4 regions of the Bacillus sp. ABA4_010 genome follow, and region 4 is predicted to be linked to each of the others. Evidence: predicted binding sites of a transcription regulator. Region 4 holds the regulator's gene; each other region holds the start of a gene.
What was found. Region 4 encodes CtsR, which represses protease genes until heat stress. Its sites were predicted from a motif close to ATGGTCAATAAAGGTCAAACA; they were not measured.
Positions count from the first base shown of each region.

Region 1 (3,893 bases), on a different contig from region 4:
AGGGAAATAGACCACATCATCGACTGTAAGCCCCCCCTGTTCACAATACCGTCCACAATGCCATTGCCTGTCTCCAATTTCAAACCATTTTGTAGCATTCCTAAAAGTTCAGTTATAGCAAACTGCGGTTGAAGCATAGCAGCCGTAATAAAAGCAGAAACGATTCCTGCTGTTAGTGTCGGAACTACATCTACTCTTTTAATGGATAAAAGTAAAACAAGTAAAGGAGAAAGTAACGCCCAGCCACTTAGATGGAAGTTATCAGCAAGTACTGACTTCACCACTTTAATCTCTTCATAGCGCAGTCCGCTTCGATCTGCATTTAACCCGATTACTAAAAAGACCGCAGCCGTAATCGTTAAACTCGGCAATGTTGTCCAAAGCATATGACGAATATGTTCAAATAGTTTAACACCGACAATTCCTGATGCGAAGTTTGTTGTATCAGATAGCGGAGACATTTTATCCCCAAAGGCCGCACCAGATACAATCGCTCCAGCAGCAAGGCCAGGATGAATTCCTACTGCAGTCGCAATTCCCATTAACGCCACACCGACCGTACTAACCGTCGTGAAAGTACTTCCAGTGAATGTCGACACAATAATAGTAATAAGTAATGAACTAATCAAGAAATAAGTAGGAGAAATCCAGTCAAAACCAATAGATAAAATGGTTGGAATAGTCCCACTCGCCATCCATACAGCAATAAGCATACCGATAAGCGCCAAAATCATAATTGGCTGAATGCCCAGCTTAATCCCTTCTACTATCCCGCGTTCGATGTCTTTCCATTGAAACTTATATAGACGCCCAATCAAAGAAAGAGCTACAAGACTCATTAATAAAGGAAGATGTGGTTCTACTTTTAATAGAAACAAAGAAACAAAGATAAATGAGAGAATTAACAAAACGATAAAAAAAGATTGTTGAAATGATAATTGCTTCTTCATGATGTATATAGTTCCTTCCTGCGCTTTTTTACTTAAACGCTTTTATGCTTTTATGCAGTTAAGTGTTGATACAAGTATAACGTTTTCTCCCCCTTCCGTCAATGTCACAACAGCTTTTATCGAATTATTCATTGACTAGAAAACTATTCCAAAAACATGCCGCATGAAGAGGCTCTTTCCAATTCATTAATATGTACGACCTTTTATTCAACACACTCTTTTCATCATTCCAAAAATTTCTTGAGCGTAATACTTGAAAGTCAAAAAAGGTCAAATTATAATAGCCTCATAAAGGTCAAAGAAAGTCAAAAAACCTTTTGACGATGCAACCATGATTGATACGCATGATTACTATACATTTTAAGGAGGTTACGAATCATGATTTGTCAAAACTGTCAGCAACGACAAGCAACGATTCAATTCAATCTTCAAATCAACAACGAAAAACAACAATATCATTTATGTCATACATGTTACCAAACATTGAAAGCTCAAAATAAAATTCCTTCCGGGTTTGGAGGCGGATTTACCAATATGTCATTTGATGATTTATTTAAGCAGTTCGCTGGACAGCACATGCATGCACAGCAACAAGGAATGAAAGCTGCTCAACCGAAACACGGCGGAAACGGCGGCGGATTTCTCGATCAATTCGGCCGTAACATTACCCATGCGGCAAAAGCCGGGCTCATCGATCCAGTCATCGGGCGTGACGAGGAAGTAGAACGGGTAATCGAAATATTAAATCGCCGTAATAAAAATAATCCTGTCTTAATCGGAGAGCCCGGTGTAGGAAAAACAGCGATTGCCGAAGGATTAGCATTAAAAGTGGCAGAAGGCGACGTTCCTTCCAAGCTGTTAAATAAAGAAGTCTATTTACTGGATGTAGCTTCTCTTGTAGCTAATACCGGTATTCGCGGACAATTCGAAGAACGTATGCAGCAGCTCATTGCTGAACTGCAAACACGTAAAAATATCATCTTATTTATTGACGAAATTCATTTACTCGTTGGTGCAGGGTCTGCCGAAGGTTCAATGGATGCGGGCAATATATTAAAGCCAGCATTAGCTCGCGGTGAGCTTCAAGTCGTTGGAGCTACCACATTGAAGGAATATCGAGCAATTGAAAAAGACGCCGCACTCGAACGCCGCTTCCAGCCGGTGATGGTGCACGAACCAACTGTTGAAGAAGCCATCGCCATCTTAAAAGGCATTCAACGGAAGTATGAAGATTATCATGCCGTCAGCTATACAGAAGAAGCGATAAAAGCTTGTGTGACACTATCCCATCGTTACATTCAAGATCGTTTCTTACCTGACAAAGCCATTGATTTATTAGATGAAGCGGGCTCAAAAATGAACCTGCAAGCAGGAACAACGAATACAGACGAATTAGAACTTCGTCTAAAAGAAATTGCAGCACAAAAAGAACAAGCATTAAAAGCAGAAAATTATGAAGTTGCGGCAAAGTTACGCGACGAAGAAGCGGCAATTGAAAAGCGCCTCAACGATAAAACCGAAACGAAAGCTTTAGTCGATGTCATGCAAATTCAGAGCATTATTGAAAAAAAAACGGGCATTCCTGTCGGGAAACTTCAAGCGAATGAAACGGCGAAAATGAAAAACTTAGCGGAAACTTTGAACGATAAAGTAATTGGGCAACATGAAGCAGTTGAAAAAGTAGCAAAAGCCATTCGCCGTTCACGCGCTGGTTTAAAAGCAAAACATCGTCCAATTGGTTCCTTCTTATTCGTCGGACCGACGGGTGTCGGGAAAACGGAGTTGACGAAAACATTGGCGGAGGAATTATTCGGCTCAAAAGATGCCATGATTCGTCTCGATATGAGTGAGTATATGGAAAAACATTCCGTATCCAAATTAATTGGCTCCCCTCCTGGTTATGTCGGTCATGATGAAGCGGGACAATTAACTGAAAAAGTACGACGAAACCCATATTCTATTATTCTGTTAGATGAAATTGAAAAAGCGCATCCTGATGTACAGCATATGTTCTTGCAAATTATGGAGGATGGTCGTTTAACCGACAGCCAAGGGCGCACGGTTAGCTTTAAAGACACCGTCATTATTATGACAAGCAACGCTGGTGTCGGAACAAAAAAAGTGACTGTCGGCTTTGAAAAAATGAACGATGCAGTGAAACAAACTTCCGTACTTGATTCACTTTCTTCCTACTTTAAACCAGAATTTTTAAATCGCTTTGACGCAATTATTGAGTTCAATCACTTAGAAAAAGAGAATCTCGTTAAGATCGTTGATTTAATGCTCCAAGAGTTACAAGAAACGTTAGCTGAACAAAAAATAACCATCACCATTACACAAGCTGCAAAGGAAAAGTTAGCTGAACTCGGCTACCATCCAGCCTTCGGTGCCCGTCCTCTTCGTCGGGTCATTCAAGAACAGCTTGAAGATCGAATTACCGATTTAATTTTAGATCGAGGCGAAATTACAACCATTCAAGTCGATTACGAAAACGACGAAATTAGCGTTCGCTCATAACGGTAGTCCGTCCTAACACGCTGCACAGTACATGTGCAGCGTGTTGTTTCATGTAAAAAAGACAAGTCACGGAGACTTGTCTTCGAATATACACAATGATGATTCTATCTTAGGAGTAGATAATAACCTTACTGCTCTGTAGATTCTTCAGCCTCTTCTTCTGTTGTTTCTTCTTGCTGCTCTTCCATATTTGTTTCCTCTTCTTGAGGTTCAGCATCCTGTCCGCAAGCGGTAAGTAAGAAAATGGCAAGTAAAGAACCGAATAATTTGAGCATTAAACCTTTGTTCATCATCTGTTCTCCTCTCGATTCACCGTAATATTGTGAGCCGTAGCCTTTCGACCGACTCTGATTTGATTATATGCGATGACTTGTTCAAAATAATGGTTTTAACCGTTTTATAACACAAGCTTTACACTGGATTGAT
Region 1 is NZ_JBSWUN010000003.1:2,858,887-2,862,779, forward strand. It holds gene nhaC (Na+/H+ antiporter NhaC) at 1-950, opposite strand, end outside; gene ACXAEO_RS15410 (ATP-dependent Clp protease ATP-binding subunit) at 1,329-3,467, shown strand; gene ACXAEO_RS15415 (hypothetical protein) at 3,596-3,760, opposite strand.
Region 1: ACXAEO_RS15410 (ATP-dependent Clp protease ATP-binding subunit) is a predicted target of CtsR. The motif match lies at 1,207-1,227, and genes of this name have one in related genera.

Region 2 (3,893 bases), on a different contig from region 4:
TGCAATTAGGAGGCAATGCTCTTTATTTGAACGGAAAAGATTTGCAGCTCGGAAGAGGAGAAACGATTGCTGATACAGCGAAAGTGTTGTCCGAATTCATTGATGTCATTATGATTCGCACATTTGAACATGAAAAGGTCGTCGAACTGGCCAAACATGCCAACATTCCTGTTATTAACGGTTTAACGGATGATTTCCACCCGTGTCAGGCACTTGCTGATTTATTAACCATTTATGAACATAAAAAATCTTTCAAAGGCTTAAAAGCCGCTTACATCGGAGACGGCAACAATGTGGCTCACTCTTTAATGATTGCTTGCGCTAAAGTAGGAATGGATTTAACGATTGCTTGCCCGAAAGGATATGAGCCGAAGGAATTTGTCGTCAAATACGCACAAGAAGTGGCAAAGCAAACAGGGGCAGTGATTACGGTTAGTCATGATCCAGTTGCGGCTGCGAAAGGTGCTGACGCTTTATATACAGATGTATGGACGAGTATGGGACAGGAAGAGGAAACGAAAAAGCGTCTAGCGGTTTTCGCCCCGTATCAAATTAACGAAGACTTAGTGAAGCATGCAAAAGAGGATTATTTATTTTTACATTGCTTGCCAGCACATCGCGGCGAAGAGGTAACAGCCGCTATTATTGATGGAGAACGTTCATTTGTGTTTCAACAGGCAGGAAATCGTATGCATGTGCAAAAAGCTTTGCTGCAAGCTATTCTTGCATAAAAAAATCCGGCTCATGGGGCCGGATTTTTTTATATTTATTTTTACGTAAAGATTAGAACAAGAATCCCGACGATAAAGCAGTAAATAGCAAAGTATTTTAAGTTGCCCCGCTCCATAATGCCTTGAAACCATTTAAGAGAAAAGTAAGAAGCGACAAGTGAACCTAAAAAGGCGACGGTATACGGCAGCAATAACTCATTTAGGTGAGGGTCTTGCAACAGGTCCGAAGCACCTAATATCATCCCTCCGACACTGACGGGGATAAATAGCAAGAATGAAAAGCGAAGAGCCGTTTCTTGCTTGGTTCCGCGCATCATGGCCGCGACAATTGTAGCACCGGAACGGCTAATTCCTGGAATAAGGGCAATCGCTTGAGCCAATCCGATAATTAAAGCGTCTTTTAGTGTTAATCCAGCGTCTCCTTTTCGTCCGCGCATGTTCCGAATCATCCATAACGCAAGTCCTGTCACGAGCAGAGTGAGGCCAAGTACTTGAACCGATTTTAAATGTTCTGAAATGAAATCTCCAAATAAAATACCAATTACCCCAGCGGGAATCGTTCCGACAATTAAGTACATAATAAATTGGAAATCTGATTTGGCAGACTCGTCCCGTCGTGTGATATAACGAATACCGTTGGAAGTCAAACGAATCAAATCTTCGCGATAGACAAGCAAAACGGCTAGTAAAGAAGCAAAATTCACGAGAAGTTCAAAGCTTAATCCTTCGATTTCCAGACCTAAAAAGTATTGGGCCAACACGAGGTGACCGCTTGACGAAATGGGAATCGGTTCTGTAAATCCTTGAAATAGTCCTAAAAATAAATATTTAAAAATATCATATAATTGCTCCATATATATCCTCTCCAAACATTCATTTCATCTTTAAAGAAACTGACTATAACAGTATAGAGAAGATTTCTCCTAATGGGAAGGTTAAAATTTCCTGTCATTTTCCTTAGTATTGAAACTAGTCATGAAAATAGAGAAAAAGGGGATGATAATGAAGAAAGAAGCTTATGAAGGAGGCTATAGCAATGGGACAAAACCGACAATTTACACCAGGTCAAAAAGCACCAAACAATGGCATTTATATAGAAATTGGAGAAACGGGAAGCAACGTGAAAAACCCACAAAAAGTGAAGTTAAAGGCGGGTGACCGTTTTCCAGAAACGTCGAATCACAACCGTCATTGGACATACATGCCAAAACCGTAAAGGAACGCCGTATAAAAAGAAAACTCGCCGTTTGGCGAGTTTTCTTTTTATACGGAAAGGGATATAATAGGGAGAAAAGGTCAATAAAGGTCAAAGTATACTTGGAGGTGTTTTAGATGGATATGAATAAAATGACGAGAAAACTGCAAGAAGCTTTTTCTGAGTCGCAATCACTTGCTATCCAAGAGCATCATCAGGAAATCGACATTGCCCATCTGTTATTTTCCCTTGTGAATCAGCAAGAAGGGATTGTTCAACGAATCCTTCAGTTTATGGGCGTTTCTGTTGATACTTTTAAGGCAGACGTACGGACATTGTTAAAAAAGCATCCTATTGTAAAAGGGACGGGAGCAGAAGCGGGAAAGCTCTACATTACGAATCGATTGCAGCAAATATTAATTGCATCACAGCAAGAAGCCAAACAATGGCAGGATGAGTACATATCGGTTGAGCATGTGTTATTGGCATTCACAACCTCTTCCTTCTCTGACATTCAAACATTGTTGTCCAAGCATGGCATTACGAGGGATCGTGTACTACAAGTATTGACGTCCATTAGGGGGAATCAACGTGTGACGAGCCAACATCCGGAAGCGACTTATGAAGTGTTAACGAAGTATGGACGAAATTTGGTAGAGGAAGCGCGGGTCGGAAAAATGGATCCTGTTATTGGACGAGACGACGAAATTCGCCGGGTCATTCGGATCTTATCGCGCAAGACAAAAAATAATCCGGTTTTAATTGGGGAACCGGGAGTTGGAAAAACAGCGATTATAGAAGGTCTCGCTCAGCGAATTGTTAGACGGGATGTACCGGAAGGGTTAAAGGATAAAATCATTTTCGCCTTAGATATGGGAGCACTCATCGCGGGAGCTAAATTTCGGGGAGAATTTGAAGAGCGCTTAAAAGCTGTATTGCAGGAAGTTAAAAAAAGTGACGGGAAAGTATTATTATTCATAGATGAACTTCATACTATTGTCGGAGCTGGGCGGACAGAAGGGGCAATGGATGCAGGAAATCTGCTGAAACCGATGCTAGCAAGAGGAGAGCTTCATTGCATTGGAGCTACGACGATTGATGAGTACCGCCAGCATATCGAGAAAGATCCGGCATTGGAACGCCGTTTTCAACAGGTAACCATCAGTGAGCCGACGGTGGAAGACACGATTTCCATTTTGCGTGGGTTAAAGGAGCGTTTTGAAATCCATCATGGGGTGAATATCCATGACCGTGCTCTTGTAGCTGCTACCGTGATGTCCCATCGTTATATTACGGACCGATTTCTTCCAGATAAAGCTATCGATCTCATTGATGAAGCATGTGCGACGATTCGAACAGAAATGGATTCTATGCCGTCAGAACTTGATACAGTTACTCGCAGATTAATGCAGCTGCAAATTGAAGAAGCAGCATTAAAAAAGGAAAAAGATGAGGCGAGTAAGGAAAGGTTGGCAATCGTGAAGGAAGAGATGGTCACTTTACAGGAAAAGACCGATGCCATGAGGCTTCGCTGGGAGCAGGAAAAGAAATCTCTTCAAACGATTCAAGAAATGCGAGAGAAGTTGGAAAAAGCAAAACGAGAGTTAGAAGAAGCGGAGAATCGTTATGATTTAAATAAGGCTGCAGAGCTTCAGCATGGTGTTCTACCTTCTTTAGAAAAGGAAATTAAAGAAATGGAAAAGCACATGACAAGCCAACGTGATGACAATCGGTTGTTGCGGGAGGAAGTAACAGAAGAGGAAATTGCGGAAATTGTCGGGCGTTGGACAGGGATTCCTGTGTCCAGGTTGGTGGAAGGAGAGCGAGAGAAGTTGCTTCGTCTTGAGTCACTTCTTCATGAGCGGGTGATTGGACAAGAAGAAGCCGTTTCTCTTGTGACCGACGCGGTGTTACGGGCACGTGCTGGTATTAAAGACCCGAATCGTCCAATTGGTTCTTTTCTGTTT
Region 2 is NZ_JBSWUN010000003.1:3,361,734-3,365,626, reverse strand. It holds gene argF (ornithine carbamoyltransferase) at 1-731, shown strand, start outside; gene ACXAEO_RS17815 (undecaprenyl-diphosphate phosphatase) at 773-1,585, opposite strand; gene ACXAEO_RS17810 (YjzC family protein) at 1,768-1,947, shown strand; gene clpB (ATP-dependent chaperone ClpB) at 2,064-3,893, shown strand, end outside.
Region 2: clpB (ATP-dependent chaperone ClpB) is a predicted target of CtsR. The motif match lies at 2,024-2,044, and genes of this name have one in related genera.

Region 3 (3,893 bases), on a different contig from region 4:
CACGATCATATTGTCGACTATGAAGATGGAGTTATTCGTCATGACACAAAGAAAGTGGCTTCGTTAATTTTTTCACTGCTTGATCCGCAGCCGATAGGATAATTGTCACTTATTGAGCTTCTACGGGTAGTTCTTCCCTACTTCAACAAGGAAGTAAAGACTAAACAAGTAACGTCCTTTACATCGGAAGTAGGATGCTACTGCCTGTTCATGCGAGATAAAAGGAAGAAAGGCGGATTTTCTATCGCCTCAATAATAGATAAAACATAACTTGCATAGAATGGAGGTGGAGAATTGTCATTTGCATCCGAAACGAAAAAAGAACTAACGAATTTAGAGGTGAAAAGTTGCTGTGCCCAAGCAGAGCTTTCTGCTCTTATTCGAATGAATGGATCGCTGTCATTTTCCAATCGTAAGCTGACGCTCGATATTCAAACAGAAAATGCGGCAATTGCAAGGCGCATTTATACATTAATTAAAAAAAGCTATGATGCTGCGGTTGAATTGCTCGTGCGGAAAAAAATGCGTCTCAAGAAAAATAATGTGTACATTGTTCGACTCGTTGACAAGGCCCGTTCTATTTTAGAGGACTTGAAAATATTGAATGAAGATTTTTCCTTTGTCCGCCGTATCTCAGATGATTTGATCAAAAAGAAGTGCTGCAAGCGTTCTTACTTGAGAGGAGCATTTTTGGCTGGAGGGTCTATTAATAACCCTGAAACATCTTCTTATCATGTTGAAATTTTCTCTTTATATAAGGAGCATAATGATTCATTATGTGAACTAATGAATATATTCCATTTGAACGGGAAAACATTAGAACGAAAAAAAGGCTTTATTACGTATTTAAAGGAAGCAGAGAAAATCACCGAATTTTTAAGTGTAATTGGAGCACATAATGCGCTTCTCCGCTTTGAGGATGTGCGTATTGTTCGAGATATGAGAAATTCCGTCAATCGCCTTGTGAACTGTGAAACGGCCAATTTGAATAAAACAATAGGAGCAGCAATCAGGCAGGTTGAGAACATTCGCTTAATCGATGAAGTAGTAGGCCTTGATACACTCCCTGAAAAACTTCGAGAAATTGCCCGTCTGCGGGTTGATTATCAAGATGTGACGCTAAAGGAACTTGGCGAGATGGTATCGGGTGGGAAAATTAGCAAATCTGGCATCAATCATCGTTTGCGAAAAATTGATGAAATTGCAGAGAAACTGCGTGCAGGACAAAGTGTGTAATACAATTAAAAACAAGGGATGAATAGAGGAGGAAGGAAATCATGGTAGAAAAAAAGGTGGAAGTGTTATTGAAGACAGGTCTTCAGGCTCGTCCGGCGGCTTTATTTGTTCAAGAAGCGAACCGGTTCACATCAGATGTGTTTCTAGAGAAGGACGGCAAAAAAGTGAATGCGAAAAGTATTATGGGCTTAATGAGCTTAGCTGTTAATTTGGGTGCTGGTGTGACGATTATTGCTGACGGAACAGATGAAGAAGAAGCGCTTGCTGCTTTGACGAAATATGTCCAGCAAGAAGGATAAGAAAAGAACAGGCCATGTGAAAAGAGGGAACACCTCCTTCTCACATGGCTTTATTCTTTCGTATGAAGAGAAACAGCCCTTTCAAACGTCACTTTTGTGTGATGTCTGAAAGGGCTGCGCTGTTATCGTTTATTATTTACCAGAAGGATCGTGCGCTAATACTTTATCAATTAATCCGTATTCAAGTGCACGTTCTGCTGTCATGAAGTTATCGCGTTCTGTATCACGCTCAATAACTTCAAGTGGTTGACCAGTACGCTCAGATAAAATACCGTTTAATTTATCACGCAAGAATAAGATGCGTTTTGCGGCAATTTCGATTTCAGTTGCTTGACCTTGAGCGCCTCCAAGCGGTTGGTGAATCATCACTTCACTGTTTGGAAGAGCAAAGCGTTTTCCTTTTTCACCTGCTGCTAATAAGAAAGCCCCCATTGAAGCAGCCATACCGATACAAATTGTTGAGACTTTAGGCTTAATGAATTGCATTGTATCATAAATAGCCATTCCTGCTGTAATCGAACCACCTGGGCTGTTAATGTATAAAGAAATGTCTTTTTCAGGGTCTTCTGCAGCTAAGAATAATAACTGAGAAACGATAGAGTTAGCGACATTATCATCAATGGCGCTTCCTAACATAATGATACGGTCTTTTAATAAGCGAGAGTAAATATCGTAGGCACGTTCCCCGCGATTTGTTTGTTCAATAACTGTAGGAATTAAATTCATCTAAATTCCTCCTTTGAATGTTTTGTATATGTAATTTATAATACAGCTAAGGTCAATGAAGGTCAAACAAAAGAACTTTCTCTCAACAATATTCCACTTATAGGAGCGATATTCCTTGTCTAATTTTTAAAATATGAAAAAAGTAACAAGAAATAAACATAGTTCCAGTTTTCCCGCTAATTTTGGATTTAAACATAGAAAAGCTACTTGCAAAAAACCTATTTATTGAATATAATCTAACATAGTTCATAAAATTTGCCCTCGTAGTGTAGTGGATAGCACAAGAGATTCCGGTTCTCTTAGGGTGGGTTCGAATCCTGCCGAGGGCGTCCTTGAAAACCGTCTAATGTAGACGGTTTTTTTATTTTTAAACTACATTTAGCTACAAGAAGCCCTGACGAAGATGGTCGGGGCTTTTTCAATAATTTGTAAGAGAGAAAATTTTTCGTCTCATTTTCATGTAACATTTTTTGTTTTCATCCGACTAATAGAGTAGAAGGGTCCATTAGAAGCAAGCATTTCGACATGGTTGCTTTATTTGCCAATTTAGTTTAAAACAAGTATGTAGGGACCTTACAAAGGAGGAAGAAATATGAAGTTAGTTCAAAAAGGATTTGTAGTCAGTGCTGGATTGGCGCTGTTATTAGCTGCTTGCGGTACAACGGAAGAGGTCACCGAAACAACAAACGGTGCGGCTGAACAAACCGAAACAACCACGTCAGAAACAGCAGAGCAGGAAGTAACTGAAAACAATCAAGAGTCACAGGAAGTAGGAGAAACAGAGACTGGGGACGAGCAACCGGAAGCTGAACGGGCACCGGAGCAAGCCTTAACATATGAAAAAGATGGCCAAGCGGTTGAAGAAACAGGCTATTTAAAGACAAGTGATAATCAAAATTATAGCATGTATGTATTAGATGGCTACTCTTTAGAAGAAGAAGAGCCAGGTAAAGATATTATTATGTTTTCAGAGAACGATAAAGCGTTTATGCGCATTGAAATTGTTCCAAGTGATATGGAATTGACAACCGTCGAAGACATCGTTAAAACAACAGCTGAAGCGATTAGCTCTGAGGCGACTGTCGTGGAGGATTTCCAAAAAGAAGGTATGTTAAAAGATGCTGTATGGTATAAAGCTGTGACAGCTGAAGATGCGGTCAATCTCATTTTAATTAAAGGTGAAAAGCCGATGAAACTGTCTATCTACACACCGAAAGCTGAAGAAAACATCGAGCCTTTCTTAGCGATGGCACAAACCATTCAGGCGAAGGAATAAAGAAAACGCCTATTTACTGGCTGTTAAGGCGGCATAAATACGAAAAACAGGTCGTGACGAGGAAGTCATGACCCGCTTTTCGTAAGCAAGAAAACATTGTTTCTCTTCGTTTTCTCGTTCCGCTCTTTCCAGATTTGTAGTAAAATGTGAGAAAGGGAGGGGCGAAAGAATGAAAGTTGGTTTATTTCAGCAGCAATCACTAAAAGTAATGATGACGAAAGAGTTGTCTCAAGCTATTTCGTTATTGCAATATTCCGCTTTAGACATTGCGTCATTTTTACAAGAGCAAGCTTTGCAAAATCCCTTAATTGATTTTCAAGAGCGCAGCGTGCTAGCCCAAAGAAAGGCTCCTCGAT
Region 3 is NZ_JBSWUN010000004.1:364,522-368,414, forward strand. It holds gene ACXAEO_RS21315 (gluconeogenesis factor YvcK family protein) at 1-102, shown strand, start outside; gene whiA (DNA-binding protein WhiA) at 295-1,236, shown strand; gene ACXAEO_RS21325 (HPr family phosphocarrier protein) at 1,278-1,535, shown strand; gene clpP (ATP-dependent Clp endopeptidase proteolytic subunit ClpP) at 1,668-2,261, opposite strand; tRNA gene ACXAEO_RS21335 (tRNA-Arg) at 2,519-2,590, shown strand; gene ACXAEO_RS21340 (hypothetical protein) at 2,854-3,537, shown strand; gene rpoN (RNA polymerase factor sigma-54) at 3,707-3,893, shown strand, end outside.
Region 3: clpP (ATP-dependent Clp endopeptidase proteolytic subunit ClpP) is a predicted target of CtsR. The motif match lies at 2,310-2,330, and genes of this name have one in related genera.

Region 4 (3,893 bases):
GGGCAGTTTGACTGGGGCGGTCGCCTCCTAAAATGTAACGGAGGCGCCCAAAGGTTCCCTCAGAATGGTTGGAAATCATTCGTAGAGTGTAAAGGCACAAGGGAGCTTGACTGCGAGACCTACAAGTCGAGCAGGGACGAAAGTCGGGCTTAGTGATCCGGTGGTTCCGCATGGAAGGGCCATCGCTCAACGGATAAAAGCTACCCCGGGGATAACAGGCTTATCTCCCCCAAGAGTCCACATCGACGGGGAGGTTTGGCACCTCGATGTCGGCTCATCGCATCCTGGGGCTGTAGTCGGTCCCAAGGGTTGGGCTGTTCGCCCATTAAAGCGGTACGCGAGCTGGGTTCAGAACGTCGTGAGACAGTTCGGTCCCTATCCGTCGCGGGCGCAGGAAATTTGAGAGGAGCTGTCCTTAGTACGAGAGGACCGGGATGGACGCACCGCTGGTGTACCAGTTGTCTTGCCAAAGGCATCGCTGGGTAGCTATGTGCGGACGGGATAAGTGCTGAAAGCATCTAAGCATGAAGCCCCCCTCAAGATGAGATTTCCCATAGCGTCAAGCTAGTAAGATCCCTGAAAGATGATCAGGTTGATAGGTCAGAGGTGGAAGCACGGCGACGTGTGGAGCTGACTGATACTAATCGATCGAGGACTTAACCAATTTTAAAGCACAACGTGCTTTTCTCAGCTGCAGTTATCTAGTTTTGAAGGAATAACCTTCATATTGTCTGGTGATGATGGCGAAGAGGTCACACCCGTTCCCATGCCGAACACGGAAGTTAAGCTCTTCAGCGCCGATGGTAGTTGGGGGTCTCCCCCTGTGAGAGTAGGACATTGCCAGGCACGCTAAAAAGATTAGTCAAATGACTAATCTTTTTTTATTTTTTGCACAAGATTAGACAAATTTAATATGATAATCCATAATAAAATGAAAATACATACGTCAGATTACTAGTTATAATCTTTGCAGCAGGTTTTGAAAAGGTAAAGTTGGGTAATCCTATAATTAAACTACCATTAAATTAAAACGGTAGTGGGTGCCTGCGAATACCAGTGCATCCACCAGACTACCTTGTACGCTGACTCACTACTTCGTTGAGTGTGGGAATGGTTAGAACGTTGACGATTTTCCCTAGCAGACGTTTTTCCTGCTAGAATTTATATCTTCAGTTTTCAAAGAATTTAGATGCAGTTTGTCAATATAGAGTGGCTAGGCGTAAAATGCAAGTAAGAATGCTTGAAAAAAACTTTCATAAATTTTATATTATAGATAAAGTCAAATATAGTCAAAGTCAGAGGGAGGGACTTATGCGAAATATATCTGACATCATTGAACAATATTTAAAGCAAATTCTTAATTCGAGCGAAAAAGACATTTTGGAAATTAAGAGAAGCGAGATTGCTGATAAATTTCAATGTGTCCCTTCGCAAATCAATTACGTGATAAACACTCGCTTTACGTTAGAGCAAGGATATATAGTGGAAAGCAAACGAGGGGGCGGAGGTTTCATACGAATCATTAAAGTGAAATCTCATAACACCTCTCATTTATTTGAGCAAGTGCTCAGTATGATTCCAAATAAGATAGCACAAACGAGTTCAGAAAATCTTATTATACGTTTAGTAGAAGAAGAGGTCATTACTCACCGTGAAGCGAAGATGATGTTAAGTGTTATGGACCGCTCTGTTATCGGAGTAGAGTTGCCATATCGCGATGAATTGAGAGCAAAGTTATTGAAAGCAATGTTAAACGCTTTAAGATATCGATAATGAACCTCTAGTGTATTCAAAGTCGGGAGAGGTGGAAAAATGGTTTGTGAGCAATGTAATTTAAGACCAGCAACCCTTCATTTTACAAAGGTAATCAATGGACAAAAATCAGAAATCCGTTTATGTGAACAATGCGCGAAAGAAAATGGAGAGATGTTGGGCATGTCAGGTAGCACGGGCTTTTCCATTAATAATTTGTTAGCCGGTCTATTAAACATGGATTCCTCTCAAAAGGAAGCCTCAACACAACCTTTTAATCCGAGTCAGGTTGAACAATGTCCAAACTGTCAATTAACTTATCGGCAATTTGCTAAATTCGGACGATTCGGCTGTTCCCAATGCTATGATACTTTTCGAAGTTCACTTACCCCTTTTTTAAAAAGACTTCATGCTGGTAATCACGTTCATTCAGGAAAAATCCCTAAGAGAATCGGAAGCAATCTACATTTAAAAAAGGAATTAGAGCAACAAAGGTTGAAATTAAAAGAATACATTTTGCAAGAGGAATTCGAAAAAGCAGCAATGTTAAGGGATCAAATAAGAGAGTTGGAAAAGCAAATCCGAGATAAAAAAGGAGGGGGAAGGGCAAATGGAGAATGAATCCTTCTTTAATCAAGCGATTAGTTCTTGGATGAGCCAAAATGGACCTGATTCTGATATTGTGTTAAGCAGTCGAATTCGATTAGCTCGAAATTTAGAGCAATACCCTTTCCCAATTATCGCGACAAATGAACAAGCGTTGGAACTTGTAGCGATGTTTAAGGAGAATATAAAGGATCTTTCCCTTGCTTTGTCTAATCTAGAGTTCTTGGAGATGACCGACTTAAAACCACTTGAAAAAAGAGTATTAGTTGAAAAACATTTGATTAGTCCTCAATTAGCTGAAGAGGCCAATTTTGGAGCTTGTCTTCTTTCGCCAAATGAAGAAATCAGCATTATGGTGAATGAGGAAGATCATTTACGCATACAATGTTTATTTCCAGGGCTTCAGCTTTCAGCGGCACTTCAAAAAGCGAATGAGTTGGATGATTTGATTGAGGCACATGTCAACTACGCATTTGATGAACAAGTAGGTTACTTGACTAGTTGTCCAACGAATGTAGGAACAGGGCTTAGAGCATCTGTGATGATGCATTTACCTGCTCTAGTCATGACGAGACAAATAGATCGTATTATCCCTGCTATCAACCAACTTGGCTTAGTGGTCCGAGGAACATATGGAGAGGGAAGTGAAGCTCTCGGGAATATATTTCAAGTGTCTAATCAAATTACATTGGGCAAATCGGAAGAAGACATTGTTAATCATTTAAACAGTGTTGTTCAACAAATTATTGCCCAGGAGCGTTCGGCAAGGGATGCTTTAGTGAAAACGTCTAATTTAGAGTTAGAAGACCGTGTTTTCCGTTCTTACGGAACACTTCTTTATAGCCGCATTATTGAATCCAAGGAAGCTTCTCGGTGTTTATCAGATGTCCGTTTAGGAATTGATCTTGGATATGTCAAAGATATACCACGAAGTATTTTAAATGAATTAATGATTATTACCCAACCTGGATTTTTACAGCAATACGCAGGAAGAGCTCTAAGGCCTGACGAACGTGATATTAGAAGAGCATCTATTATTCGTGCATGTCTGACCTTAAGAAAATTTAATGATACAAATATGGAGGGTGATGAATAAATGATGTTTGGTAGATTTACAGAACGCGCACAGAAGGTCTTAGCTTTAGCACAGGAAGAGGCATTGCGTTTAGGTCATAATAATATTGGAACAGAACATATTTTATTAGGAATTGTTCGCGAAGGTGAAGGGATTGCGGCAAAGGCACTGCTAGCTCTTGGCTTAGGACCGGAAAAAATTCAAAAAGAGGTCGAGTCTCTAATTGGCCGGGGACAAGAAATTACACAAACGATTCACTATACTCCGAGAGCCAAAAAGGTTATTGAGCTATCAATGGATGAAGCACGTAAACTTGGACATTCTTACGTAGGAACAGAACATATTTTACTAGGACTTATACGTGAGGGTGAAGGTGTCGCTGCTCGAGTTTTAAATAATGTAGGGGTAAGCTTAAATAAAGCAAGGCAGCAAGTACTTCAGTTACTAGGAAGTAATGAAG
Region 4 is NZ_JBSWUN010000001.1:103,337-107,229, reverse strand. It holds rRNA gene ACXAEO_RS00725 (23S ribosomal RNA) at 1-664, shown strand, start outside; rRNA gene rrf (5S ribosomal RNA) at 731-846, shown strand; gene ACXAEO_RS00715 (CtsR family transcriptional regulator) at 1,312-1,773, shown strand; gene ACXAEO_RS00710 (UvrB/UvrC motif-containing protein) at 1,813-2,373, shown strand; gene ACXAEO_RS00705 (protein arginine kinase) at 2,363-3,454, shown strand; gene clpC (ATP-dependent protease ATP-binding subunit ClpC) at 3,455-3,893, shown strand, end outside.